DNA from 4 places in the Cohnella herbarum genome. Region 1 is predicted to be linked to each of the others. Evidence: riboswitches for the same ligand, from Rfam matches in the RefSeq annotation. Region 1 holds a riboswitch; each other region holds the start of a gene.
What was found. Region 1 has a riboswitch for cyclic di-GMP ahead of HH215_RS21430 (flagellar assembly protein A). Riboswitches for the same ligand answer to the same signal wherever they lie in the genome.
Positions count from the first base shown of each region.

Region 1 (7,359 bases):
ATTCCTTACATTCTTAGTCTCGTGATCGTCGGCTTCATCTGGAAATTTATTTTCATGCAAGGTTTCGAGTCGCTCGGAGCCAGTACGGGATGGGGAATCTTTAAGCTCAGCTGGCTAGGGGAGCCCGGACTCGCTTTCGTCTCCATCGTAGCCGTCTCCGTCTGGCAGTCCATCGGTTTCTACTTAGTGATCTATATTGCCGGCTTGCAATCCGTGCCGGAAGATCTCAAGGAAGCGGCTACCGTCGACGGTGCCGGTCCATTCCGCAGGTTCATCAGCATCACGTTGCCGTTGCTCGCGCCGTCGATTACGATTTCCGTATTCATGGCGTTGACGAACTCCATCAAGGTATTCGACGTGATCCTTTCCCTAACGGGCGGCGGCCCCGGCGGAACGACTTACAGTATCGCTTACGATATTTACAGGGACACTTTCCAGAACAATATGTTCGGATACGGTACGGCCAAAGCGCTTATCCTGTTCGTTGCCGTTCTGATCGTTACCTTGATCCAACTGTCGCTCTTCAAGAGAAGGGAGATTGACGCCTAATGAAAACGATTAGCGCAGGACGCAAAAGAACCGGGCGCAATAGAGCGGGGCGCATCGCACTGGAAATCTTCATGGTGCTTCTCTCTTTAGTGTTCCTATATCCTTTGTTCTTGGCGATTAACAACTCGCTCAAGAGCTTCGGCGAAGTGATGAGCGACGTGGTCGCTCTTCCGAAACAGCTGGCGTTCGAAAATTACTCTTACGTCTGGTCGTTCATTAACTATCCGCGGCTATTCCTTAACAATACGGTCATTACGGTCGTCGGACTGGTCGGGATCATCCTGGTTTCTTCAATCGCAGCTTACAAGCTGTCCAGAACGAAAAGCCGCTTTAGCGCCGTGTTGTACGTCGTCTGCATCATGCCGATGTTGATTCCTTTCCAATCGATCATGTTAACCGTGCTTCGACTGGCCCAAGACATTCATCTCAATAACAGCACTTGGGGTCTTGGCTTACTGTACTGGGGCTTCGGCGCTCCGCTGGCCGTATTTATCTATCATGGCTTCGTGAAGGGCATTCCGAAGGAGATCGACGAGAGCGCAACGATCGACGGAGCATCGGGCTTCCGCTTGTTCTTTAGCGTCATCTTCCCGTTGCTGAAGCCCGTTACGACGACGATCATCATTATCGACGTCATGTGGATCTGGAACGACTTCCTGCTCCCGCTCCTCATGGTCAACGGCTCGCCGTCCACGAAGACGCTGACGCTTGCCGCTTATACGTTCGTCGGCCAATATACGTCCGATTGGCAATATGCGATGACCGCGATGGTCATGGCCGTGCTGCCATCCATCATCGTGTTCATCTTCCTGCAGAAGTTCATCGTGAAAGGCGTCGTTGCCGGCGCGGTAAAAGGTTAATTGGCAGGAAAACGAAAACAGGTCGCGTCCAAAGGGAGAACTTACTCCCTGACGCGACCTGTTTGTTTACCTTCAATCCCCGGGATCTCCGAGGTATTCAGAAAACGATCTTATCCAAATTCAAATCCTGACGCTTGCTGAGATCGATGTATTCGCCTGCAACCTCCACGATCGGGCGGACGGGGTCTTGGGCGCTTACCATGACGATTTTCCCTTCTCTCCCGTCCGACAACTCCACCGCGTTGCCGATCAACATGTCCATGATTCTCTTGAGGAAGCTTAAGGTGCTGGCCGGCTCAAGCGTCCCGTAAACGTTGTCCGACAATTCCATCAACACCCGATAGAGCGGCAACGGATCTTTGTATACCCGCTTCGACACCATGGCATGGAACACGTCGGCTACGGCGACGATCTTGCTGTACGGGTCAATCTGATCCGCCTTGAGACCGAACGGATAACCGCTCCCGTCTTCGCGCTCATGATGCTGAAGCGCCACGTAAGCGTGGCGCTCGGGCAACCCCGTCGAATTTTTCAAAATCTCGAACCCGTGCAGCGTATGCTCCTTCACGATAGCGAACTCTTCCTCCGTCAGTCTCCCCGGCTTGTTCAGAATCGCCCCGGGAATTCGGGATTTTCCGATGTCGTGGAGGAAACCCGCCGTCATCAGCTCCAGCGCTTGTTCGTCGTTAAAGCCTCGTGCCTTGCCGATCAGCTTAGACAGCAAGGCCACCGCGATGCTATGGCGGTATACATACTCGTCGTGAACCTCCAGATAGAATAGAATCTGATTCAGATTCGGATGATTGCTCATGAACAGGATGATGGGAATGATCTTGTCCTGTATATCCTCGTAGGGAATCCGGTCCGCCCGATTGGCGAAAGCAAACAGTTCCCGCACTTCCCGAATCGTGGATTCAATGAGATGAACAAGCGGTGCAGGCTCGACATCCTGTTCGGACAACGTAACCCCTTGCCGAATCAGCAATTCAATCTCCTTATCCGTCAAAACCCGCATGATCGGGACGATCAGAGTGCCCTGGTTGTTATAAATGTTTTTGTTAACTCGCATTCCTACGTACACTCTCTGTTCCTCAAGCGGCATGTTCACCCCACCAAACGCTTTTCGTTATACGAGATTTTGTTTTCTAAGTCCGCTATCCATCCTTCTTCAGCGTTTGAATATCGAAAGTAACCTGATCGATGGGCTCGAAAATATCCTTGCAGTACTTTCCGATACACACTCTGCCCGAGTACATTTTCTGAACCTGAACTTTACGCTTGGCCTTCAGGATAGAGATCGCCCCGGTCTGACCGCCGATGATCTTCGCCAGAATGCTGTCTCCGGCTTCGAGCCGAGAGCCTCGGCAGATGGAGTGATTCGAATGGAACACGATGTTCCTGGCGGAGAACAACTCGCACAGTAACACGCCGTCTCGATGAATCACGATATCCCCGTTCGACTTCAACTCGCTGTTCTGGCTTTGGCTAATGCTGATTTCCACGTTCTCTTCCTGCATTCTCGCCACTTCGTTATGAGTATCCTGCAGCAAGGCGAGAAAGCTTTGCACGTATTCGTAAGTGGCCGATTCGATCAGCTTGATAGGTTCCGAGAAAATAGCCGACAATTCCTTTAACTTCCCGTACTCCGCCTGCTTGATGTGCTGAATGTTGGAGATAACCACGTTGAGTTCTCTAATTAACGGAACGACCTCTTTCATTTTCGTTTCCAGGAGAAGTTGAACGATCTGGCCGTAACGCACGCTCTCCCTCTTGGCTTCCAACGCTTGCTCTAGCATCTTGGAAGCAGTCAGCAGCTTCTCGATATAGTCGCATAGCAGCTTCGACGTTTGATAGAGACGGTTGAACAGCACTCCGAAATAACCCGAGTAAAGCTTGCTGGCAATGACGTTACCCCTGACGTTGATGCTCCCGGTAGCGGTAATCGTTGAATTATAAACGTTGCCGTACACATAAACATTGCCGAGCGATTCGATAATCATATTGTCCGTCACGTCGCCGGAGACGACAACGTCGCCGGAGAAAACGATATTCCCGGTCGCGATGTCTACGTTGCCGGAAATGACGTAGGCGGTCGATACGTCGAAGGTTTTGATTTTGCCTCCGGTAACTCTCGGCCTTCCTTGAGCTTGGGCGATGACGACTCCGTCGGGCGATACTTCTACGTTCGCCTTCCCCATAATAAAGATGTCCTTCGGCGGAGTAGGCAGCGTCAGATTACCAAGCACGTCGTAACCGGCCGAACCTTCCTTCATCGGAATTTTCCGCGCCATGACTTCGCCGTTCTGAACGGTCGGAATCCGCAGATGATTGCGATAATCGATCGAGCCCTCGACTTCGAAGAACTCGCTCGTCACCTGTTGGGGGAAGTAGATTTCGAGTTTCGCATCCTGGCCCTCCACCGGCTTCTTGCCGGCGGCTACGACGATCGGTTGATACGTCGGTTCCAGCAACTCCTGCTGAATAGCGGCGAATTCGATTCTGGCTTTAACCGACATCGCTTCGAGCTTGGACACGACGTCCGCCAGTTGTAGCGTTTTCAGGACGAGATTGTTGTCATCCTGCGCCCGCACGATAACCCGCCGAGCGGGAGCCTCGTCCACGAGCGTGGTCGCATACCGCTCTCTTGCATGCACTTGCAAATAAGCAAATAACTTATCTTCGCTTATCGTAATCTCAAACAAAGATCGTTCCTCGACCTTCCAGGTAATCCGATCGGTGGCCTTCACCGGAGATTCCCCGTGCACTTCCTCCTCGTTGACGTAGAGCTTGACCGGACTCATCGGATAGATGACGGCGTATTCGCCGCCCCCCGTCGGGTTCTGAACCGAAATCTGCTGATTGCGAATTCGAATCGAACCGTCCTGCTTATGAGGCGGGTCGGCGGGTTCCCCCTCCGGCAAATCTTCGTCGCGATCGATGTTCAGTTGATGAATCAGTGTGCGCAATTCTGATTCAGTAATTTGCTTCTTCAAAATCTACACCTCTCGAAGTGCAAGCTTCTGGGACCCATAAAAAAAGACACCCTCCGAATGGAAGATGCCTAACGCCCCATTCGGTAGCTTGGCGACCCTAGAACTTCGGTTCCTTAGGCCCATAGCTTTGCGTCCCTTTCTTTCAAAAGGTTTGCCTTTTCGTGTATGCGTCTCTTTGATGTCTAACAAAATCGATTATTTATGTGAGAACCGTGGCTTTATACGTAGTCGCTCCGACTTAATTATAAGACTATAGACTCACCGATATCAAGAAGTTTATCGATAAATGTCATTTTACCGCCATTACCCGCGAATAAACGGGACTACAGCTTCACGATCCAGCCGAACGGATCTTCGATCGTTCCCCTCTGCATGCCGGTCATAAAGTCGTACACTCTCGAAGAGAGGGGCCCGGTTCGACCTCCGTTTAACGTCAGCTTATCGCCCTGCCAATTCAGCTCTCCGATCGGCGAAATGACGGCAGCCGTGCCGGTTCCGAAAGCTTCCTCCAACGTGCCGTTCCGATAAGCTTCGACCAACTCGTCAATGGAGATCGTTTTCTCCTCGACTTCAATGTTCCAGTGCTTGAGTACTTGAATGACCGAATCCCGGGTTACGCCATCCAATATACTCCCGTTGAGAGCCGGCGTAATCACCTTGCCCCCGACTTTAAAGAATACGTTCATACTGCCGACTTCCTCGATGTATTTCCGATGAACGCCGTCCAGCCACAGCACTTGCGAATACCCTTTCTCGGTAGCCTCTTGCTGCGCCTTAAGCCCTGCCGCGTAATTCCCGCCGGTCTTGGCATTGCCAACGCCGCCGGTAACGGCGCGGACGTATTCCGACTCCACGTATATGCTGACCGGATTGATTCCTTCTTCGTAATAAGAACCGACCGGCGACAAAATGATCATAAAATAATATTTCTCGGACGGCGCTACGCCCAGGGTCGCTTGCGTCGAGATGACGAAAGGACGAATATACAGCGATGTTCCTTGCTCGGAAGGAATCCAATCCTCGTCCGCTTTGATCAGTTGCTTCAACGCCTCCATCACCAAATCTTCGTCGAGAGAAGGCATGCTCAGACGGGCATTGGAGCGATTAAGCCGTTGCAGGTTCTTGAAGGGACGGAACATCAGAACCGGTCCTTCCGGCGTTTTATACGCTTTCATTCCTTCGAATACGGTTTGTCCATAATGGAACACCTTGGCCGCCGGATCTAACGAGATCGGCTGATACGGAACGATTCGAGGATCGTGCCACCCCTTACCCGCATCGTATTCCATAATAAACATATGATCCGTGAAATGCTTTCCGAATCCGAGTTGCGATATTTCCGGTTTTTGCTTGGGAGCTGTCGTGCGCTCCACCGAGATCTTGAGGCCCATTAGTACATCTTCTCCTTACCTATTTTAGCTTATAGTTGAATGATAGCAGAGCATTAAGTATATTGATAATATCTGTTTTGTCGGTTATCCATACCTTTAGGGTATGCATCGAAAAGGAGTGACGAAACGATGGATATGAGGCAGTTGCGTTACTTCCTGGCCATCGCGAACGAAGGACAAATTACGCGCGCGGCGAAGCTGCTGAACATGGAGCAACCCCCGTTAAGCCGGCAGCTTAAGCAGATGGAGCAAGAGCTAGGCGTCGTGTTATTCGATCGCAACGGCAAGCAATTGCAGCTAACTCAGGCGGGAGAGCTTCTACGCCAGAGGGCTATCGCGTTGCTGAGCCAATTCGACGAGACGATCACTTACGTTCAAGAGCTTGGAGAAGGCGTGCAAGGCGTCCTCTCGATCGGCGCCGTCGTCTCTTGCGTCTCCTTATTGCCCCCGGTCATACGGCAATTCACGGAGTTGTATCCTCAAGTCACTTTCAAGATCCAAGAGGGAGATCACTTCCTGTTAGGCGAGTTGCTGGAAAATCGCGATCTTGAGCTCATCGTCACCCGCCTGCCTTTCCAATCGGATTTCCAATCGCAGCATTACTCCATCTTGCCTCTCCCTTCGGATCCTTTCGTTGCTTTGCTCCCGAGCGAATGGTGCGATAGCGACGATCAGCACACGATGACCCTGCAACAGTTGGCCGTTTTTCCTTTCCTGACGCTTAAGACCGAACGAACGACGGGGATGCACAACCGCGTATTCCATGAATTCAAGCAGCATGGCTTGGAGCCCCGTATCATCAGCGAATGCTCAAGCGCGGCGATCACCGTCTCTCTTGTCGCCTCGGGCATCGGTGTCGCCATATTGCCTAAGTCCGTCATGAATTCCTTCGCGTCCCCCCATATTAAGCAAGTCGCCATCGCGAACGCGGAATTCCATAGCGAAGTCGGGATCGTCTGGCTACGGGATCGTCATCTCTCGAAGACCGCCCGGCATTTTATGGACATGTTCGTCCATCCTTAGCAAGTTAACGCGGCTTGAATAACAAATTTATGTACATTCCGAATGTTCAAGAGAAAGGGCTGCCCGGCGGACAACCCTTCTTCGTGTTTGTTATTTGCCAATAAACTGTTGGGTCCAGTAAGCTTTGCCGTTCTGAACGATGTATCCGACTCCCAAGTGAGTGAAGGAACCGTTCAGAATGTTCTTCCGGTGTCCCTCCGAATTCATCCACGCTTTCACGACCTCTTCCGGAGTCGGCTGGCCCATGGCGATATTCTCCCCTGCCGATTGGTACTGCACGCCGAAATTTCTCATCATCGCGAAAGGGTCGCCATACGTTGGAGATTCATGCGAAAAATAGTTATTAGCGGCCATGTCCTGGGATTTGGCTCTCGCCGAACGATTAAGATTAGAATCGTCCCCCGCGCAAGCCGATAGCCCTGCCTTCTGTCTTTCCTGATTGGTCAGCGCCAACACTTGTTTCTCATAACCGTCCATGCTCTCATTGGCGGGAAGCGTTACCGTTTCATCCTTAGGCAGCGGCTTATCCAGGTTATCTTTTGG
Region 1 covers NZ_CP051680.1:4,999,067-5,006,425, forward strand. Annotated here, with positions in the region: gene HH215_RS21415 (carbohydrate ABC transporter permease) at 1-549, shown strand, start outside; gene HH215_RS21420 (carbohydrate ABC transporter permease) at 549-1,409, shown strand; gene HH215_RS21425 (HD-GYP domain-containing protein) at 1,507-2,511, opposite strand; gene HH215_RS21430 (flagellar assembly protein A) at 2,564-4,402, opposite strand; cyclic di-GMP riboswitch class I at 4,482-4,568, opposite strand; gene HH215_RS21435 (branched-chain amino acid aminotransferase) at 4,726-5,793, opposite strand; gene HH215_RS21440 (LysR family transcriptional regulator) at 5,923-6,816, shown strand; gene HH215_RS21445 (CAP domain-containing protein) at 6,907-7,359, opposite strand, start outside.

Region 2 (7,359 bases), on a different replicon from region 1:
GATCAAATTCGTCAAAACGTTCGGAATCGGTATAAAGAAATCGCCTTACAGGACGTAGGGGCAGGGTCCTGTTGTACGCCAGCGCCAGCCAATGATTGCTGTAGTTCGGCCGCGGATGTTTCCGCTAAAATGGGCTACTCGTCAGAAGAACTGACAGCCGTTCCGGATGGGGCGAACCTGGGCCTCGGCTGTGGCAATCCGCAAGCCATTGCCGCTTTGCAACCGGGAGAAGTCGTGCTGGACCTGGGCAGCGGCGGCGGGTTTGATTGCTTTCTTGCCTCCCGTCAGGTTGGTGCTTCCGGCCGCGTCATTGGTGTAGATATGACACCGGAAATGGTCAGCCGCGCCCGCGAAAATGCCAGTAAAAGCGGATTTACCAATACGGAATTTCGGCTGGGCGAGATCGAGCATCTGCCGGTTCAGGACCATTCGGTTGACGTAATTATTTCAAACTGTGTCATTAATCTGTCCCCATCGAAGCAGCAGGTTTTTGACGAGGCGTTCCGTGTGCTGCGTAACGGCGGCAGACTGGCCATATCGGATGTCGTGGCAACAGCCGATTTTCCGGATGAAATCAAGCAGGATATCGACCGTATCTATTCAGGGTGCATTTCAGGAGCTTCCTCCATCGGTGAACTGGAGGCCATGCTTGCGCAAAGCGGTTTTACCCAAATTGAGATCGAGCCTAACGACGAATCCCGGACGTTCATCAAGGATTGGATTCCTGGCGCAAATGTCGAACAATACCTGGTGTCCGCCGCGATACGTGCCGTCAAGCCTTGAGCCATGACGGGCCGAACTGTTGCAGCTCGAGTTGAGTTGAACATGTTCGGCATAATAATAAGGCGCTGCCGGTAAACTGGCAGCGCCTTCGCCTTGTACGCCCAGCATGGGCGTCATCTCTAGGGTGAAAGTCCCGAATGGGGGCTGGCAAGCGCCTACCATTAGCCAAGGGCAAGGGTGTCCGCCGCGAGGCGGAATCTGAAGGAAGCCGGAGGCAAAAGCACGGCTCGAGGTACACGAATCCAATTTGAGGCGGTTGCAGCCGGATGAGTCACCATACCATGACGAAATCCTAAGCTGCCAAAGGCTGTAGCCGTAAACTTGGGCGAGTACGGGCGGAAAGATGGCGTTCTTATCTGGGGAGGCCTGCGGGATACGCGAAGTAACTTCGTAACCGCGGCTGAAAAGCCGCGCTGAACCCGCAGGAGTCAGCAGAAGCCATAGTACGCGTGTTGTTGCAACAACACACGGAAGGGCTGAACTTAAAGGAGAGAAGAAACCGATGCGTTCGCGCGAAGAGCAACGACAGCAGAATATCCCGCAAGGGAGCTCGCGGCAAAGAGAAACGGTGAAACCGCCAGGGTATGCCGGAGCGCCGAGTTCTTCGTCGGCACAAATCGACCATACTTCTCGCGAAGGACAATACGACTTGCTGGAGCGGATGCTCGAAGAGAGCAATCTTCGAGACGCCTATAAGCGTGTGAAACAAAACGGAGGAGCGCCTGGCATAGACCAAGTGACGGTAGCAGAGCTACAAGCGCACTTGTGGGAACGCTGGGAAACCGTAAAGTGGGAACTCCAAGCGGGTACGTATAGACCGATGCCAGTCAAACGGGTGGAAATCCCCAAACCCGGAGGCGGGGTGCGGCTGTTAGGTATCCCAACCGTGATGGATCGCTTTATTCAGCAAGCCCTCATGCAAGTGATGACGCCGATCTTCGATCTGCAATTCTCGCCGAACAGTTTCGGATTCCGTCCAAGGAAACGAGCACATGACGCAGTGAAACAGGCGCGGACCTACATCCAAGAAGGATGTCGCTGGGTCGTGGACATGGACTTGGAGAAGTTCTTTGACCGCGTAAATCACGACATCCTCATGGCAAGAGTAGCTAGGAAAGTTTCGGACAAGCGAGTCCTGAAGCTTATTCGAGCTTATCTAAACGCGGGAGTCATGGTCGACGGGATGAGGCAAGAGACGCTGGAAGGAACGCCGCAAGGCGGACCGCTCAGCCCGCTCTTAGCAAACATTCTGTTAGACGATTTGGACAAAGAACTGACGGGAAGAGGACTGAAGTTTGTGCGCTATGCGGACGATTGCAACATCTTCGTCGGAAGCAAACGCGCAGGCGAGCGCGTGATGGAATCGGTTGTCCGTTTTGTGGAGGGGAAGCTTAGACTAAAAGTGAATCGGGACAAAAGCGCAGTAGACCGCCCTTGGAAGCGCAAATTCCTTGGATTCAGTTTTCTGACCAACAAAAGCGCGACAATTCGAATCGCACCGAAGAAAGTGGAACAACTGAAAGAGCGCGTAAGAGGGATAACCTCGCGAACGCGGGGTATCTCAATGGAAAGCCGGTTGAAAGAACTAAACCGCTATCTGATGGGATGGATTGGCTACTTCCGCTTGGCATCCGCGAAGATGCACTGCGAACGCCTAGACGAATGGATTCGGCGTAGGTTGCGGATGTGTCTATGGAAACAATGGAAGCTACCCAAAACCCGACTTCGAAATTTACGCGCCTTAGGTGTGCCTGAATGGGCGGCAAGGATGATGGCAAACTCCCGGCGAGGATGCTGGGAGATGTCCCGAAATATAAATAACGCCCTTAACCGTTACTATTGGAACGACCAAGGGCTGTTAAGTCTAACTTCTCGATATCTTGAAATTCGTTAACCTTTAGGAACCGCCGTATGCGGACCCGCATGTACGGTGGTGTGAGAGGTCAGGGGCTTGCCGCCCCTATCTACTCGATTGCTTAGCGTATATTTTCGTTAAAATGTTGGCAAGAAGAGGGTTGCGCTATGTTCGAACATACGTTACTAAGGTGTGACACCAAGCAAACTTTTTGGCATCTATTGAAATATGGTAAAATAAATCAATACAAATATGTCGAATAGACTAGGAAAAAAGGCAAACCTGATCGAAAGACAGGGACGCAAAGCCACGGGTCTTCTGCACTAGTGCAATGATCGCCGGGTTACCCTCTCAAACCACACCAAGATGACAAGTAGGCACGCCAGTGAGAGGGCGTGTCTTTTTGTCATTTGAAAATAAAAAGAGGTGATCGATTATGAACAAACAAACAAGCTTTTCTGTAGAGATAAAAGATATGATCCGTAGGAACAGGAGTATCAAAGTATTACTGGCGGATGGTGACCTAGCTTGGCAACAGCGACTCGCTATGTTGCTTGAATCCGAGCCAGATATTTATTTATCTAACATCGTTTCGACAAAAGAGGAAGCGATTCGAGCGAGTGTACAATTAGACGTAGACGTAATGATCTTGGAAATGATTTTGAATTCGCCCAAACGAGACGGGCTGGACGCCGCAGCCGAGATTCTCAGAAATAAAGAGTTACCGATTATTGTCCTTTCTTCGATACATGATCCGGAAGTCATGGTCGATGCGGTTGTTGCCGGAGCGGTCAATTATATTACAAAGTCCAACTATATGGACATACCGGTTGCGATCAGAGAAGCTCACCGACGTCAGTCCTCTCTCCATGCGGATGTCGCGACGATAATCCGTAATGAGATCGAGCTTATAAAGCGAAAAGAATTGCATTGCATGCTCACACCTACGGAAAAAGAAATTTTGCAGCTCATAGGCTTGGGCTATCGACAGACAATTATCAGAGAATTACTTGGCATTACTTCGAACACCCTAAAATCGCACGTTCGTCATATCACTCGTAAATTCGACACCCGATCCATTCGAGAAGCTGCTGAGAAGGCGAAACGAAGAGGTCTGTATGATCAGCACTATGCTACGTGATTTAATGGGACTGAAATTGAAACAAGCTTTGGGAAAATTCGGGGATTTTCGACAAAATCATCATGGCAGAGGGTGACAAAAAGATCACCCTCCCCATTCGAACTAATAATAGGTAAAATGAAGGGGTGATCTAAGGAAAAATAGGAATATTATCCCTTACCAAAGGAGGTGGAGAGAAAAAAGATGAATGCTGGAGATTGTTGTCGTGAATCGGAGTCTGAAGTAAATCAAAATGGGACAGGCTCTCGTAAAATGAAGAGGATGGTGCCTTTAACTTACGTAATTATGCGGCTGTCCCCAATATAACAATGAAGGGATGATCGTCATGTATCAATTAGAAACGGAGCGTGAATTATGTTTATTAACATGGATTGATTTGCACTTCATTCAGCAGTTTTGCGGAAGGAGAGTTGTAGTATTTCTTGGAATTGGGGAGGGTGTCTGATGAATCTTACTCAACAGTCCATCCCCTATGAAAAAGTGGAAGCATGGCTTATGTCCTATAGTGATTGGAAAGCAAGGTTGGAATATGCGCAGGCAGAGCTTAAGCATATTCCGGGATTAACGAGGGCTCTGCATGAATGGGTGAATCATGGCAATGGAAGAAAACAAGAACCATTGTTGCGTACGGTCATTCATCGGATAGAGATCACTGAACATGAAATCCCGTTGCTATTATCGAGAATCGGATTGATCGATTACGCTTTCTCGGCTCTCACCACAGAGGAAATTTTGTTCGTTCGTCTACGATATTTGGATAAACTGGCGCTTTCGGTCATTATAGATCGCATTGCACTTTCCCGCCGCGCGTTCTTTTATCATCGGAAGCGAATTCTGCATAAAGTATATCGAAAAATCAAAGATCGGGCGGTCCTGTTGGAACTGGATTCCTTTGGAGAAGACTGATCATATCATTACTTCAGAAGATGCACATACGCATCTTCTATTTTTATGGTTCGTGAATTGAAGAATATCCCCGTTTTCAAACAGGCTCTAGGGTCTACCCCCATTTTTAGCAGTCAGTTCAATCTCTCCGAGTACGATTAACTCCTCACCAAGAGAAGAGATGCCGTGAATCTTTCTTGCACCGAACATGCACCGAACGCTGCACTAGATTTGCTCTTATTTTGCACGAATTATGCACCCAATATGCACGATTTTCCTGATACGATGATAGTATAGCAAGCTTAAGGGCAGCCTACAAGATCATCGGCTGTCCTTTATGTTTGTGAAGCGAGGATTGACGAAACGGGCATAACTTGTTCCATGCATGGTTTCGTCATGTTCCCCATTAATTCGTACAATAATACCGATGAAAGGAGGGCGATGATGCGGTTCCTATTAATCTGTAATTTAGAAATAGGTAGACATGCCATCCTGAACTGGATACATCTGTATTCATTCTATGCGCATTACTTTGCATTCCAGCCATTGAGCGCCGCTTCATTTTTTGCTGTGATCAGCAAAAAGAAGCGAAACGCTCTTTTTTATTTTCTGATTGAAACCCAAAAGAAGGTAGCTATTACAGTGACGAGTGCTGAAGGCATGTGATACGGGACAATCAAAAAGGAGCGTTTGAACTAAAACGTAGGACAACACCATCATAAAACAGACTGGTTATTCCTCTCGCAATGGTGTTGCCATGTGAGGAGGGAAATTGATATTATGTGCCCCACGTTGCATGCAATGTCAAACCACGATCCTTTTATGTGTTTTTACTATTCGTACGGCTCATAACGCCTCAACGATGGATATTACTATCAGACTTGGCTGCAAATCAGCATTGGATTGCTGAGCGGCAAGGTCTTTTTTATTTATGTAACACAATCAACAATCGTTTTAAAGGGAGCGTTGGCTGTCGCTCTCCCCTCCATTTTGGTTTGCTCACAAACCAAAATGGAGGGACGAATATGAAAAGGATTAATTTGCGGGATATGTATCCCTTTATCAAAACGGATGTATGGATCGACCTAGATGATGAAGTGGCACAAGAAATCCGCCGTTTCGACTTAAACGAAAGTGCATACAAATTGCGCACCTATCGTCATCGCGCTTATTACTCGCTTGATCGGAACGACGGTATAGAACAAGATATTCTTTTCCTTTCGATTTCCCCGGAGGAATATTACGAGCGTAAGCTTTCCAATGAGCAGCTTTATGCGGCTATGTGTCGATTGCCGGAAAAATCGTTCAGACGAATTTATGCTCATTTCTTCTTAGGCATGAGCAAAGTAGCGATTGCCCAAGCTGAACAAGTTGATGAACGGGCAGTACGAAAATCTATTGAACGCGGCTTAAAACAAATGGCGCAGTTTCTCAATAAAATGTGATTGCGGTAGGTCAAAGGGTCCGATTTGCTTGCCAAAATGAACAGATAGTTAGAGAGCTTTATGTAGGCGGCGGCTGGGTATTACCAGCCGCTCATTTTCCATGAGAGGGGCAGGTAACAATGAATCCGATTCGATTTCGAGATGCTGAACACGAAAGTTTCTACTATCGGATGCTGGATGAAAGGAAATGCAGCGACGGCTATCATCGGGCACTTTTCTACACATTAGGTATTTCCCGCGATACTCGGAGTCATATCCGCGATTTGTTTGATTTTTCTAATGGGGGCATTAAGCCCGGAGGTCTCGCAGCCTCGTGGCAAACCGGTAGTTCTATCCGCGTGTGTAGGCTTGCTTTTAATCTGTGGAATGGCTGGACGGAAAAAGGTGGGGAACGCTACTCTACTCCCCACGAATTATTCGATTGCAGCTACGCTCCCTATTTTTTTGAAGCGATTCAACTTCGTTATCCGGACTATTGCCGAAGCCAGGAGAAGAATTTCAAGCGGCTGAACGAACAAGTTCGCTGAATGGCAACAAGCTAGGGGAGTGGAATAGATGAAGGATATTAAAACGAGGACTGTTGTGAAAGATATTAAACGTTTGGACAGACTGCCAAACTTGATGGATCGTGTAAAACATTCGAGCGCACGCACAAAACAACACAAAGACAATGACAAGACGATTTCACAATCTCCAAATGAATATGCGCAGCACCATTCTGCATCGGCCATAGATAAAACGGTACGTTTTCAAATTGGAATGAGCGTGGTTGCTAGCAAAAGATTGATAAGGTTCATTCAAAAAAGGCGGGCAAAGTCAGAAGGGGATACAATATCGATACAGAACCCCGCTGCTATAATTACTAAGCCTTCAGGTACACGTCAATTGCGACTTGCCCGTAGGTTGCATCTCCGCAAGCCGGTAGATGGGAAATATCACTTGTCAGCTAACCATCAATCAAAAAAACAACGCTTTATACGGAGCCGGGTCAATGCCCGGCTTTTGCATCCTCTTCGCAAAAATAGCTTTACTAACCGAATTCTAAATCGGGAAGGTAGAGATCAAGAACCGGCCGGGAAAAAAGGAGCATTTGCCGCCGCGGCATCTCATTCAGCAAATGTACGCGTGAATCGTCCAAAAGCGCTAACGTCAGTAAGCATGAGGAAGCGGCATTTCAGGCCACCGTCATCCCGAATCCCCTTCGCTATATCCAAGCAAGCAAGCCATACGATCAAACGTAAAGAAAGGAA
Region 2 covers NZ_CP051681.1:65,574-72,932, reverse strand. Annotated here, with positions in the region: gene HH215_RS35395 (arsenite methyltransferase) at 1-783, shown strand, start outside; gene ltrA (group II intron reverse transcriptase/maturase) at 1,286-2,677, shown strand; cyclic di-GMP riboswitch class I at 2,904-2,989, shown strand; gene HH215_RS35385 (response regulator transcription factor) at 3,075-3,779, shown strand; gene HH215_RS35380 (hypothetical protein) at 4,224-4,685, shown strand; gene HH215_RS35375 (sigma factor-like helix-turn-helix DNA-binding protein) at 5,690-6,109, shown strand; gene HH215_RS35370 (DUF6075 family protein) at 6,229-6,636, shown strand; gene HH215_RS35365 (hypothetical protein) at 6,665-7,359, shown strand, end outside.
Region 2: it holds a riboswitch for cyclic di-GMP, as region 1 does, so the genes downstream of both, HH215_RS35385 (response regulator transcription factor) here and HH215_RS21430 (flagellar assembly protein A) in region 1, are expected to answer to the same signal.

Region 3 (7,359 bases), 1.7 Mb from region 1:
CAATGCGTCCACGCCGCCGATATGGTCGAAATGGGCATGCGTCAGTAAAATCGCTTCTACCTTCAATCCGTCGAGCTTGCGGATCAAAGCCCCGTCCGCCGTTCCCGGATCAATGACCACGGCACGCGTGCGCTCCGAGTTAACGACGACGTAAGCATTCGTCTGCAAGGCTCCTAACGAGTAACGTTGAAATGTCAGCATCGGTTATCGACCTCAAACCCCGGACAATATTTCGCGAATTTCCTGCAAAATAATCGTCTGATAGCCGGTATCCTCTCCGTAGCGACGTCCCATTTCCTGTCTTGCTACCGCGATTTTTTCTTGATAGTCCGCAGCTTCCCGATCGGGATTAGCCGCTTTGAATTCGTTCATGACTTCCTGTACGTATTTCGGACGAGCGCCCCACTTCCCTAGAAGATGTCCGCCCGTATCCGTGAACAGCACGACAGGTATCGCGCGTCCGCCCATTGTCAGATGCTGATCCATCAGGTCCAGGTGCTCTTCCATGATCAATACTTCCGTCGGAATTCCGGCTTTCTCCATCGCTTGGAACACGACGGGCACGTTGCGGACGACATCTCCGCACCAATCGGCGGCAATAATCAGGCAACGCAGATCGTCGCGATTGTTCAAGGATTCGTAGAACTCTTCCAACTCGGCATCGTTCCATTGAAACTGATTAAACCAGGATTGGAATGTGTCTTGATTCTTGCTCATCGCTTCTACGAATTGACTTGGCGTAAGCCCTTTATGTAATTTGCTCGCGATCAATTGACTCATGCGGAATAATCCCCTCTCAGGTTTGAAAGTATGATTTATTTTAAATCGTTTTGCCTCTTCTACGCAAATATTGATACACGAAAAACACGACTAACAGTGCAAGCGCGATCAGAATAACAGGTTGAACATAAGGAGCCGCTTTTTCGTCGATTTTCTCCCAATTCTCGCCCAGAGACGAGCCTAACCATACGAACAAGATGGACCAAGGAATGGATGCCAACGTCGTAAGCCAAGTAAATTGCCACAGATTCATCCTCGCCATCCCAGCCGGGATGGACACTACTTGACGCATGACGGGCACGAACCGCCCCGTGAATACGATCATCGGGCCGTACTTCTCAAACCATTTTTCCGCGATATCGATATGCTTGGACTTCAGGTGTAAATATTTGCCGAACTTGTCGACGAACGGTCTGCCTCCGTAACGGCCGATCGCGTAAAGCAGCCATTGTTGCAAAATTGCTCCGATAACTCCGCAAATGACGGCAACCGGAAAGGAGATCACGTCTTGAAACACAAGATATCCCGCGTAGCCTAATACGATTTCGCTAGGAATGACTTCAATCGCAAGTCCGATAATAATGCCCCAATAACCTAAACTCTCGATCCAAATCAATAACTGGGCCAACCAATCATGCAACGTATCCATCATGGCACAAAACCTGCTTTCTTTCCCTTAATTACCGTCTCTATTCTAGCATACGGCAACGGTCTCCTTCCAGTTATACGAACCTCTGACAAAATCGTTGCAGGCTTGTCATGACCGGACGGGCCCATGCATAGACTGCGATAGGTGGACAAAGTTGAAGAGGAGAGAGCGGAATGAGCAAAATCGTTATATTAAACCGCAAGAAAATTCAGTTGTACACGGTGATCGCGGCTGTCGTCATCTTGGCCGGCGCATACATCGGTTGGCAGCAATCCAAGCCTGCTTTGGCTCCGATGGGAGATAGCGCGAACGCAAACGCGAACGCCAATGTCATTCAGCTGGTTACGGGCGAGTTTACGGCTACGCTGGATAGCGGCAAGAAGCTCGAAACGTATCTGTTCTATCCCGGTACCGTCGTCGTCCAGAAAGGCGAGCCCGTCGAATTGCGCATTTCCGGTATCAACGGCCAGTCCCATCCGTTCGTCATCGAGGGCTTAAACGTTTCCGGAGAAATCAACAAAGGCAAAACGACGATCGTCCGCTTTACGCCTAAAGAAGCCGGTACTTACTCGATTGTCTGTCAAACCCATGCCGATTCGAAATCGGGCGGCCCCATGGTCGGTTACATCGTCGTGCACTAACGAGTGACCTTCCCTTCATTCCATGCATAGGGTATGGAAAAAGAGGTTGGGTGAAGCCGGATGAAGATGTTCCAGGAGAAGCATTCCTCGCCTCTTCCAAGTCCGCGAACCATTCGCAGGGCATGCGGAAAAGAGCTCTATCGTACGGTGAAACGTTTGAAGCAACACGTCCCCGCCCTTCTTGTTAAGCAGGCAGAAGAGCTTTACGTGAAGCGGGTCATTGGGAATTTGATGTGGATTACGGAGAACCGAAGCAACCGCAAAGCGCTTGCGGATTGGTGGGACGAAGAAGTCAGCGGCGAGATCGCCGAGCTCTGGAACGTCGATCGCGCGAAGCTGATGCAAGCGTTCCGCGATGCGTTCGGCGGCTAAACTACTCGCGAATAAGGGTTGGGCAGCGTATTCCTTCTGCCCAACCCTTATTCCGTTTAATCAACCGCTCTATTATTATCCGATAATAGCGAAAGTTTGCACGCCGGCCGGGATCGTGCGCGTACGGAACAAGACTCCGTTTCTGTTAAATACTCTGAGCGTGAACGCTACGTTCGTAAGCGTACCGATGTTATTGAAGCGAACGACGCCGAACCGATCGAAGTGCGCCGTGGATACGAGAACGTTGCCGCGAGACAGACGCGCGAAAAAGCCGGTCGTATCGAAGGGTACTCCGTTATTTTGCACCCAAACGACGGTCAGACGATGAAAGGTTGGTCGAGTACCCAAGTTTCTTGCACGAAAAGGAGCTTTTGCCCGTTTCACGATTCGAGATTTTTTCGAATCAATTCGCAAGGGTTTGAGACGTTGGACAGCCATAAAATCACTCCTTTGCCACGTTTGATTCAATGTATGTGACAGAGGAGCTTGCCATCACGGACACCCTCCTACCCCTTCGTCCATTTTATGACGAATCCGCGAAAGTTTCGCGGCGTTCTTCGTCACGCGAACGGGATAAAACAAAAACAGGCCTCTCGATGGGCCTGAATCGTTTCGTTTTATTCCAATCTCAACCGTTAAAGTTACGTTTCCTGCTGTGATCTTTACGCGATTGGGCGTTCTTCTGCACCTGTTGCCGTAGAATCAACGCCCTGAGCGGACGAAGCATCTCCGGCTCGAGTACGTGCATCTTAGCCCCGCAGTGCATCCGGTTATCATGCCGTTCCCGACGAACGATCTCCAACTCGCAATTAAATCCGAAGCCGATCTCGATCTTGGCCTTCAAACGCGATTTCGCGGCAAAATGAGGGGAGTCCAATCCGGAAAAGCTGATCCCCGAGATACTTATGTCGTGTATCGTCAGTTCGGCTTCGTTGTTCAAGGGCATTTCTTCTCCCGAATCGCTCACCACGTGCATGATTTGAGCATTACCGCTGATCTCTACCCTTGGATGCTCTCGCCTCTCCTTAAACCGCTTCTGTACGTCCGGCGGCTGAAGCAGAGCAATCGCGCCTTCATACTTGGCGAATACGATCGAAGGCATCGATTGGATACCCGCCGGGGAATACACCGTTAGTTTTACATTCTCCCCTAGCTCGAACTGATCGTATTCCGGGAGCTCGACTTCGAAGAGTTCTCCCTCAAGATGGGTCATAATGCCAGTCGTAACAAAGTTCTTCCCTTCGACGACGGTTCGGCAATGCAGCAGCACGTTTAACGGAAGCAATTCCTTGTCTAACTCGGACATCGAATACTTGTTGTCTCCCGTTTGAGTCATCCCCGCCAAACCACCTTTCTATGACAACTAACTTATAAAAAAAGGCCGCCTCCGATTGGAAGCAGCCTGATTCGCCTTATTCATCCACTAAGGACCCTTCGGCAGCCAGGCTGTCATCGTTCGCGAGAACATTAGACCCTGTGGCTTTGCGTCCTTGCTTTTCAGCAAGTTTGCCTTTATCGTCTTTCGGTATCCGACCCAATGATTAATCTTGGAACGATTGTACCATATTACCTTTAGTCGCGACATAGATTTCTATGAAAATTCGCGTAAAATATTGCGGTTATCGCGCCATGACGACACGGTTTCTTCCTTCGTTCTTCGCTTTGTACAACGCGGAATCCGCGCTGGAAAATACCTCGCGCAAATATTCCTTCGGATCGTCGAACCGGAGGTCCTCGCTCGATTCCGAGAGAACGCCCATGCTAATCGTTACGTGTACCTTCTCCGTGCCGGCATCGACCCAATTGTCCCCGACCGCGAGCATGATTCTCTCCGCCAACAGCTCCGATTGTTCGCGATTCGTATGCGGCAAATAAATCGTAAACTCTTCTCCGCCATACCGAGCCAGAATATCCGTTCTGCGCAGTTTCGTGCGAACGATATCGGCCGTGCTACGAATGACTTCGTCACCGACCAAATGTCCGTATTTATCGTTTATCTGCTTGAAATGATCGATATCGAATAGGAAAATAGCAAACGGAATCTGGTATCTCATATTGAGCAATACTTCATGCTCCAACTGCTGCATCAAGTACCTGCGGTTAAAGCATCCGGTCAACCCGTCCGTGACCGCCATTTGTTCGAGCTTCTGGTTGACCCGGAACAATTCTTCCTGAATCGTGATCAGTTCCAGATTCCGCTCGTGCAGCGCCTCGTTCTTCCGATTCATCTCGACGACAAGCTTCCGCAGCTCCGTGACGTCATGGAACGTAATGATGCGGCCGAGCAACGTTCTTCGATCATCCAACACGGGAGAAATCTGAATGGATACATGCCGTCCCGCGCTTTCTTGCAAGGAAAACTCCATTTGCATTTTCTCGTAAGGATGATGAAGGTAACGATATAAGAACTCGTACGCTTCCCCCTGCGCTTGCAACGGAGCTAGAAACTTCTCCATTTCGAACGTTTCGCCTTTGACCGATTGGACGAACGGAGACGCCCCTTTGTTCACTTCGAGCACTTTGCCGTTCTCGTCCACGACGATGATACCCGTCGTCATATGTTCGAAGATATCCCTCTGAGCCATGCTTAGAATGTCGAACATTCCAAAACGGTAGATCGCGATAACGAAGCACAAGTCGGACAATAGGATACCTAACGCCAGCAATCCCGGAATGACCGGCATCCACTGCGCCAATAACACGTTAACGAGCACGTCCAGAAGCCCGAAGCCCGTTAAGACGAACATGCCGATTAAAGCGGTTGCAAGCTGTCTCCGCTGATTGATGGAACTAACCGTCTTAAGCGTATGGAACATGCTCATCAACGCGGTGAAGAAGTAAGCGAATTGAATCAGCACGAGCAACCAGAACAGCGGCCCGTACATCCGATCCAAATAACTTCCCGATACGGGAGACATGAATTGATAGTTGGGATTCCAAAGAGCGCCGACCACGCAGATAGCCGCCGGCAATATATAGTAGAGTATTCTGCTAACCTTCAACTGGGCGGCTCGTCCGGTAAGAAAAAAGACGAATAGCAGCCAACCCGGCCCGAGCATTCCCATCGCTACGAAGGACATGTTAATGAAGAAGAGCTGGACGTCCGGATAATCCGTCAGCTTTACCGCGAATTGGCCTAGAGGCCATAACATCATAACAAAGTGAAAGGCCAAATATACTTTGTGCGTCTGGGTAATTCTATTAAAAGCGATTACGCCGATAAACAAAATAAATAGCATCACAAAAAGGATAAAATCAGTCCATTGTAAGCCCAAGGCATTCACCTTTTCAGAAAGTGCTATATTTTAAAAATGGATAAGCTTGTTTGATTTTACCATATCCCAGCTTTTATCGACAACCGCTTGGCCTTGAAAACTTACATCTTTAATCAAAATTTACGATAATTAAGGGACTTTTTTACCTTATTTTTGTGACCTTAGACGTATTCACTTCATTGTTTTTCCATAAAAGGTTTAATGCCCATAAAATCCCTAAATTGTGCATACTCCCTTTCGAGCTCCGCGACATCCGTTTTTCCGACTTTTACCGCACGGATGAGAATGTTTTTCGGCGTGTGCTCCAAATCGATGAATTCCAGCAACTGCGTCCTGTAGCCCGCGATTTCAAGCAAATTGGCCCGAACGGCATCCGTCACGAGCGCGGAGAAGCGCTCCTTAAGAAGGCCGTGCTTTAACAGCGGCTTCAAGACGGGTTGCGAGATTTGACGAAACAACTCGTGCTGACAGCAAGGTACGGAGAGAATCACGCTCGCTCCCCATCCAATGGCTTTAAGCAATGCGGCGTCCGTAGCCGTATCGCAAGCATGGAGCGTTACGACCATATCGACGGATGAGTGCCCTTCATAGTCCGAGATATCGCCGACCATGAAGGTCAAGTTGTCCCATTTCAACTCTTCCGCCAGTTTGGAACAAGTCTCGATGACATCCTTCTTGAGATCCAAACCGATAATGCGAACCGGAAGTTCCTCTTTAATCGCCAGCAGATGGTATAACGCGAAGGTCAGATAAGATTTGCCGCACCCGAAGTCCACGATCGTCAACGGTTTGCCGCGAGGCAAGTCGGCTATGACGTCGGACACCATCTCGAGAAAACGATTGATTTGCCTAAACTTATCGTACTTCGCCTTCACGACCCGCCCTTCCGACGTCATAACGCCAAGGGAGATCAAGAACGGGATCCGTTCCCCGTCCTGCAAGACATAGGACTTCGTTCGGTTATGCTCTTGCGGCGCTGCCTCTCTCTTGGTCGTTCTCGAATGAGTAATGAGGGACAGCTCGCCTTTCTTATTCGCTAGAATCTGAACATCGGCCGACGAAGTTTTGAATAGGGCTTGCTTATACTGCTCCATCGTCGTTTGAAGTTGCTCCCGCACCCGATCGGCGGCTACGTTGTCGTGAAACGCTTTGTTGTGCAGATGACGTTCGAATTGATAGAACAGTCCCGTCTTCAGCTTGACCGGACGAACCGTCAGCTTCTTCGGAATCTCCTCGTCCTTGCGCCTCGGCGAACTGAATGAGGCTTGTATGAGAGAGCTTTCGCTCACGATTTCATCTAAAAAAGAGAGCCATTCCCTTGGTTGAGCCTTACCGTTCATTTAAACATTCTCCTTCGTTAGGGCATCCCATTGCCTGCGCCCTTCTTCCATCTCGCTTCTTGGCATTCCGCCCGCCTCGAGCACGGAATCGTCGCGGGAGGAAAGTCTTTCGTAGAAAGCGGCGCCTTCTTCCGCCGTGACTTCCCCCTCTTCCCTAAGCTCATATAACAAATCTTCGGCATCCGTGAACTCGCCGTTCGATTCGTGCCACGGCCATAAAGACGATTTCGTCGTCGTATCGAGTTCGTAAGGGGAAAGCGCCGCCAGCAATTGCGCTATGCGATCGCGAACGTTCCACTCCG
Region 3 covers NZ_CP051680.1:3,334,406-3,341,764, forward strand. Annotated here, with positions in the region: gene HH215_RS14880 (MBL fold metallo-hydrolase) at 1-201, opposite strand, end outside; gene HH215_RS14885 (thioredoxin family protein) at 214-780, opposite strand; gene uptA (undecaprenyl phosphate transporter UptA) at 821-1,432, opposite strand; gene HH215_RS14895 (cupredoxin domain-containing protein) at 1,603-2,070, shown strand; gene HH215_RS14900 (dehydrogenase) at 2,131-2,442, shown strand; gene HH215_RS14905 (hypothetical protein) at 2,518-2,880, opposite strand; gene HH215_RS14910 (PilZ domain-containing protein) at 3,071-3,778, opposite strand; cyclic di-GMP riboswitch class I at 3,876-3,963, opposite strand; gene HH215_RS14915 (histidine kinase N-terminal 7TM domain-containing diguanylate cyclase) at 4,062-5,717, opposite strand; gene HH215_RS14920 (class I SAM-dependent methyltransferase) at 5,894-7,057, opposite strand; gene HH215_RS14925 (DUF6483 family protein) at 7,058-7,359, opposite strand, start outside.
Region 3: it holds a riboswitch for cyclic di-GMP, as region 1 does, so the genes downstream of both, HH215_RS14910 (PilZ domain-containing protein) here and HH215_RS21430 (flagellar assembly protein A) in region 1, are expected to answer to the same signal.

Region 4 (7,359 bases), 4.1 Mb from region 1:
TATACGAAGTAGCGATCGACAGTAGCGGCCAAGGCACGCGAGGGGCTCTCGTCGATCCGAGCCAATATACCTTAACAAGCATTGGCACGGATTACGACGAAGGGTTCTCCTTGAAATTCCACGATCCGGTAACCAAGGCATACGACATCGTTTATCAAACCGAAGCGCAACAACGCATTTATGATGATGTGACGGTTACGAACACGGTTTATGGAGGCGGCATAACGAAAGAAGACGATGCCGACTACAAAGAAGTCATTTTCGATAAAAAAGTCAGTAAAGAAAACTTCCAGGCTAAAACGATCGAATGGGAGATTACAGTCAACCAAGACTTGAAGACGATGACCGACATTGTCATTGCAGACAATTACTTGGATATGCATATGGAATTACTGCCTGCTACCGTAAAGATTAACGGAGTAGATATCGCGTCCACCGATTTCTTGCTCGCTGCGGATCCGGATTACAAAACCGGCTTTAAGATTAGTTTGAAACCCGGTAAATCGATAAGCACGAAACAGGTTATTACCTTTACGACATTGTTCGATCCTAAGGCAGGTAAGCCGCTTGAAGATAAATACAAGAATACGGCGACGATAAACTGGAAAGAGAACAATGTAGCGCAAACTCCGATTACGAAGTCCGCTACGGTAACGCCGCAAAACTTTACGCTTGAGAACGGGTTTAAAAAGGGCGAATACAGCGCCAAAGATAAAACGATCACTTGGACGATCTACGTGAACTACAATTTGCATACCGTTAATCCGGCGATCATTAGCGACAAGTATACCGGAAATCAGAAATTCGTCGACGGCTCTCTAGAGGTTAAGCACTTAACGCTAAATCCAGGCAATAACTCGATAACAGAGGGTCTTTCGGTCTCGATTCCTAATGGTAAATTTACTTTGGACGCTATCAATCAGAGCTTTGTTTTGGATCTTGGTCCTATTAACTCGGCTTATCAGATTCAGTATAAAACAAGCTTAGGCGACAACTCTCCGATAGCAGGCAACTATTCCAATGATGCGAAAATGCAAAACGGAGTCGGGGGTCCGATTTTATTCAAAATGTCGGCAACAGTAACGCCTAAACACGGCGGGCAATACGTTCAAAAGTCGGGCAGCCAAGTCGGAAATACCGATATCGCCAAATGGAAAGTAACCATCAACCCGAGTCAGTCTTATATTGCCGCTGGTTCCGTTTTAACGGATACCTTATCGGCAACTACTGATAATCAATTCCTGCTGACGGATACTTTAAAGCTGTACGAAACGAATTTGCCTGCGGATAATTCCGGCAATATTCCTAAGGGAAATCCGGTAGCTGCAAGCGATTATACGCTAGCAGTGACAGGGAACACGTTTACGCTGACATTTAAGAACGACGTGAAAACCGCTTATATTCTCGAGTATGACTCTTACATTAACGCCAACAGCGGGGAAAGGCTTACCAACGACCTTAAATATCAAGGACAGTCGGTTTCGGTAGTCGGACAAGGAAATCAACAAGGGATTTTAGTTTCCTTGGCTGGAGCCGGCGGAGGTGCATCAAACGGAAGAGATAAGTTAAAGATTATCAAAGTGGATGATCTTAACCGACCGCTTCCGGGAGTTAAGTTTGAGCTCTGGAATGCTACGGGTTTAACTCTCTTAGAAACGCTGATTACGGATGCGAATGGTGAAGCTTCCACTTCCAGAAAATACAAACTTCATGATACGGATGGTTTTCCTTACAAGCTCAAAGAGATATCGGCTCCGAGCGGGTATATCCTTGATCCTGATTATGCCGCAGGAAAAATAATTGACTTCAAAGGTGCACCTTTCAACATTACGAATAAAATCATTCGTCAAGGATTCGAGCTCGTTAAGGTAGATTCGGTTGATCCATCGAAAAAGTTGAAAGACGCAGTCTTTGAATTACGCGATTCCGGCAATGCACTCATCGCTACGCTTACAACGGACAACGACGGAAGAATCGCATACGGAGATATGGCGGCCGGAAATTATACTTTGGTTGAAATCGCGGCGCCGTTGTTCTACAAGTTGGATCCAACGCCGATCTCGGTTCCGATAGTTGCGAATCAGACGCAGATTGTAGCTCTTACTCAACCGAATACATTGGGTTCCGGTGCATCGCTTGTCATTACTAAAGTTAACGCCAAAGATCATTCCGATCTGTTGAAAGGCATAGACTTCGAGCTTCGCAATGCCGCGAACGTTGTCGTCGACACGGGCACGACCGATGTAAACGGCACGTTGGAGTTTGAGAATTTGGCATACGGCTTATATACGTTAGTAGAGACGAAGGCGGATGGTTTTGTTATTGAAGTACCAGAAACCAAAGTTTCCATCCATCAGCCGACGACGCCGTTAATCATTGAAAACAAAGAAAACGATCGTTCGGTCCAGTTAACAAAGTTCAATTCAAATAAAAGTCTCGTGCTTAGCGGAGCCGTATTTGAACTAAGAGCCGAGACGTTGTTGCTTGATCTTCAAGGCAACCCGATTTACGAGGTCGTTCCGGGCATTGACGTTGCCAAGCTTACGACCGACGTCAACGGACAGTTGATCTTGAAAGATCTACCGCCTAACAAGTATCAACTGGTAGAAATTCAAGCTCCTTACGATTATCGCTTGGATCAAACGCCGGTAGCTTTCGAGATCACTAAGACCCAGACGACGGCGGTATTGGTTGAAAAAACAAACGAGAGACAGAGCTCAGGAGGAGTTTGGACACCTGAACCGACACCGACGCCAACTCCGAAACCAACGCCAAGTCCAGAGCCGACACCGACTCCGACTTCGGGACCTACGACAAGCCCAGAGCCGACACCAACTCCGGTGCCGACGATAGATCCTGAGAAACCTGTTCATCCTCCTAAGATCGAGGAAAAAACAACGAACGAAAAGCCGGTGAAAGGCGATGTCGACGTTCCGAAAGGCGGCAAAGTCGAAGTCGGCGAGAAACCGAAGCACGGAACCGTCAAAGTTACGCCGGATGGAAAATGGAAGTATACGCCCGATAAAGACTATAAAGGCAAAGATTCCTTTACCATCATCGTAACCGACAAAGACGGCAACGAAGAAGAAATCCTCGTCGACATCGACGTGGACGACGTGCCTCGAGGCGGCGTAGACCCTGACGGCAAAGCGCCGGGCAAAACGCTTCCGAAAACGGGGGAGAGCAGCTCGTTGCCGCTCCAGCTCGCGGGACTTGCTCTTGTCGCAATGGGAGTTGTCCTATTAAACCGCAAGAGAATATTCCGTATCAAGAGAGAATAGAAAATAGAAAATAGAGAATAGAAAATAGAGAGAAAAAGACTAAACCTGTCGGAATCCGGCAGGTTTTTCCTTGTCTTTCCAACGATTATTTGTTACAATTCTAGTAGTAAAGCAAGCTCGATAACGGCAAACCTGTCGAAAGGCAGCGACGCAAAGCTAGAGGGCCTTCCCTTCTCGGAGGATGGCAGCCAGCTACCGAAAGACTCGGCTTTTTTTGTTTTATTAAGAAGAATCTTCACGATAACGGCAAACCTGCTGAAAGGCAGGGACGCAAAGCTAGAGGGCCTTCCCTTTCTTGGAGGATGGCAGCCAGCTACCGAAAGGAGTTCTATCTTCTATGTTGAGAACAACAAGATTATTATTGGCAGCTCTCGTTCTGTTCGTAACCATTCCCGCGGTTGCTTTCGCGAATTCGGGAGAGAATGCCGTCACATTGGATACTTCCGAAGTGGACAAAGGGATGGTCGGGATTCGTCTTGCCAGCAAGACGAACGTTGTGACGAAAGCGAAAGTATCGAAGGGCAGCTCTAATTATATTTATACGTTGAATACCTCCAAAGACGGACAAACGGTTTGGCTTCCGCTTCAAATGGGAGACGGGGAATACGAGGTTGCCGTACTGGAGAACGTGGCGGGCAAATCCTATCGGGTGAATCTTGCGGAAAAAATTCGACTAGCCGTGACGAATGCCCCGGACGTCTTCCTGAATTCCGTTCAAAACATCGATTGGCTCACAGCGGACAAGGCTTCGGATAAAGCGAAGGAGCTAACTAAGGGCGCGGCAACGGACGAGGAAAAGGCCAAAGCGATTTACGATTACATAGTGAAAAATGTGAGTTACGACAAAGCGCTTGCCCGTACGGTCACTTCGGATTACGTTCCGGATATCGACGGAACGTTAACTTCGGGCAAAGCGATCTGCTATGGATACGCAACGCTGTATGCCTCCATGCTGCGAAGCGTGGGCATCCCCGCCAAGCTGGCAATGGGGACGACGAAGTGGGTGGATGAGTATCATGCTTGGAACGAAGTATACCTGAACGGCAAATGGGTCGTCGTCGATACGACCGTTGATGCCGGGCTGAGCAAAGGGACGAAGAAGGTTACGTTCGATAAGAAAGCCAACGACTATACGCCCGTTAAATTTTATTAAATCCTTGAATTTATAAAACCAGCCAGGATCGATTTTGATCCTGGCTGGTTTTTTTGTCGCGATTGCAAGTTTACTCTTCCGACTTGATCGCGTGCACAATTAGACGATGAGTAGGATTGACCAGCGGATCGCATGTAATCAACGTTAGCATAGCGTCGCTCTGGTTGCCATTCAGTACGGATAGATCGGTCGGTTCGACGATTTTAATCTCAGTCACGCGGTACATGACTTTGCCATCCCGCATCCGTATGTCGATCATGTCTCCGATCTCTATTTCGTCAAGCCGGTTGAAGAGGCGTCCCTTCGTGTGGGCGCGATGAGCGGCGACTGCCGCGTTGCCGATTTCGCCGAGCTGCGCCGTTTCCGTCATATGAGCCGCTCCGACCTTCATGTTTTTCGTCGTCGCTCCTTCAAGAACAGGCAATTTCAAATCGATCTTGTCGATCTCGATGATGGCGATCGTTTTATCGTCCAGAGTCTGCAAGGGTTCCTCGATAGTCGGACGTTCACTTTCTTCCTCCGTTGCGCCTTCAAGGCCGGATTGGAGCAATTCAGTGAGCCGAGCGTTTTCCGAATCGATGGAGGGTTTCGAATCGGCAGGCGCGATACTGCGTTCCAACTCTCGCACGAGTTGTTGCTGCTCACGTTCGTTTATGTACTCTCGAGCCACAGGAAATACGAACAGGACTATTCCCGCAGCGATCAATAGATAAGGAACAATTTTCACGGCGATCCTCCTGAATGTTAATAACAAATTATCACATAAACCTCTATTAGAGAAACGTTCAACTTAAAATTTTATTATATACAACTGAACAAAAACTGGACAAGATCGCCGTGGAGCGCTTCGATTGGAATATAATTCATCCCTAAAGGACAGTAACACCTACCTGAATCAGTTCGATCATGAGATGACGGGCAAAGGATATCGTCTGACGCGTTTTGCCGACGATTGAGTGGTTTTCTGCAAGACTCAGGCGTAAGCTGCAAAGGCGATATGAGATGCAAGAACGATACTTGAGTCGCTCGGACTGACGCTTCACCCGGATAAAAATAAGAGAACCCACATCAAATGGGGATCCGAGTTTCTGGGTTATAAGCTGAAACGAGGAAAGGATTGTCGCTACCGCAGGAAAAGGTGAAGAAGCAACCGAAGATCAATATTTGCCTATCCCAAAGACAAGTCAATTCAATAGTTCATGGACAGCATCCTATAGCAGAAATAAGGCAACAGCGAATTAGGCTGGTATCTTTAGATGCTTAAGGGTGTCGAATAGCGGCTTTTTCTCCATGGCTTACTGGTACGCATAGACTATGATTTGCACGAAGTACTTTGTTGAATTCGGCACACCATATCCCCAAGGCTGAGATGTTTGTCGTTATTCATCCAGTCCAGATCAAGCCGAAAACTAACAACTGGATCGCGGAATTCGCGAAAAATATCGATTTACGGTGAAAATGTTTAGAAAATGTTCAGATCACCTTGATAAAATGTGAAAATGGTTATTTTGTTGGATGTTAAGTTTTCATTAATGGGTCTAAGGAACCATTCAATATAGTGACTTGTAATAATAGCAGCAGAAGGAGTTCCTAGTTATGGAAAAACCAAAAAAGCCTATTTTTCGAAAAATGGGAATGAAGATTGTCGCACTCTCTCTGGCCATGACCATGTTTACCGCTTGCGGTCTTCTCGGTGGCGCCGATGGGGACGGAAAGAATGTAACGGAGACGAAGGAAGTTCGTATCGTCCGGTATGACGGACCGATGAGCAAAGTTTATCCTTTCGTTTACACGGCAAAGAAGAAATTGTCCCTCACCTTTAACGGAATGGCAGACAGCGATACGATGGGACGTTTGCTGGACGAACTGGACAAATACGGTATCAAGGCTACGTTTTTCGTTCCGGGAATGCGGGTCGCGGAAGAGCCGGACATCGCGAAGTCCATCGTGTCGAGAGGACACGAGATCGAGAACAATACACTTAACCGCCTGGATATGACGAAGCTGAGCTACGAGCAAATCTATAAAGAAATCCAATTAAGCAACGAAATCATCAAGAAAGAAACTGGAATTTCGACTAAATATGTCAGAACGCGATCGGGCGATTATACGGATGACATTCGGCTTGCTGCGGCTCATGCCGGGATGGAAGCCGTAGTCGTGTACAGCTTGTTCCTGCGTAATTGGCAAGGTGAGAACAATATAGAGAAAGAGTTGTACATTAGGAAGTATATTACCCGTGGCGGCATTATTACGCTCGATACGGAGGATAATGGTGAGTTGCTCAAGGAAATACCGGTCATCGCCAAAGCCGCAATGGACGTCGGATATGATTTTATCCCATTGAGCGACTTGATCGCCCAAGGCGGCGTAAGGAAGCCGCTGGACCAAATCGAAGGATACGATGTCGTAAAAATGAATCCGGATTACCAGAATGCGAAATACAACTTGATTTACGATGCGGTGACCGATGAAAAAATGATCACATTGACTTTCGACGACTGGGGAACTGACTATACGATTACGAAAATATTGGATATTTTGGCTGAACATGATGTCAAAGCCACGTTCTTCATTCGCGCAAAAGGATTGGAAGCCAATCCGAACTTGGCGCGGGCGATGATCGAGGAAGGCCATGAAGTGGCCAATCACTCGTATGACCATCCTGTCGTAACGAATCTTACGCCGGAGCAATTGCAGGAGGACGTGGTTAAAGCCTATCAAGTGATCACGGAAGCGATCCAGCAGAAGCCGACGATGCTGTTTCGTCCTCCGACGGGCGAGATCGACGATAAGTCCGCGAAAATCATTTCCGCGACCGGATATCCCGATATCGCGCTGTATGACGTAACGACTTTCGACTGGGACAAGAACATAAGCGCGGAAGATATCGTGAACATAATCATGGAGAAAACCGAAAACGGG
Region 4 covers NZ_CP051680.1:862,140-869,498, forward strand. Annotated here, with positions in the region: gene HH215_RS03535 (collagen binding domain-containing protein) at 1-3,281, shown strand, start outside; cyclic di-GMP riboswitch class I at 3,397-3,481, shown strand; cyclic di-GMP riboswitch class I at 3,517-3,602, shown strand; gene HH215_RS03540 (transglutaminase-like domain-containing protein) at 3,619-4,434, shown strand; gene HH215_RS03545 (class D sortase) at 4,505-5,161, opposite strand; gene HH215_RS03550 (polysaccharide deacetylase family protein) at 6,031-7,359, shown strand, end outside.
Region 4: it holds a riboswitch for cyclic di-GMP, as region 1 does, so the genes downstream of both, HH215_RS03540 (transglutaminase-like domain-containing protein) here and HH215_RS21430 (flagellar assembly protein A) in region 1, are expected to answer to the same signal.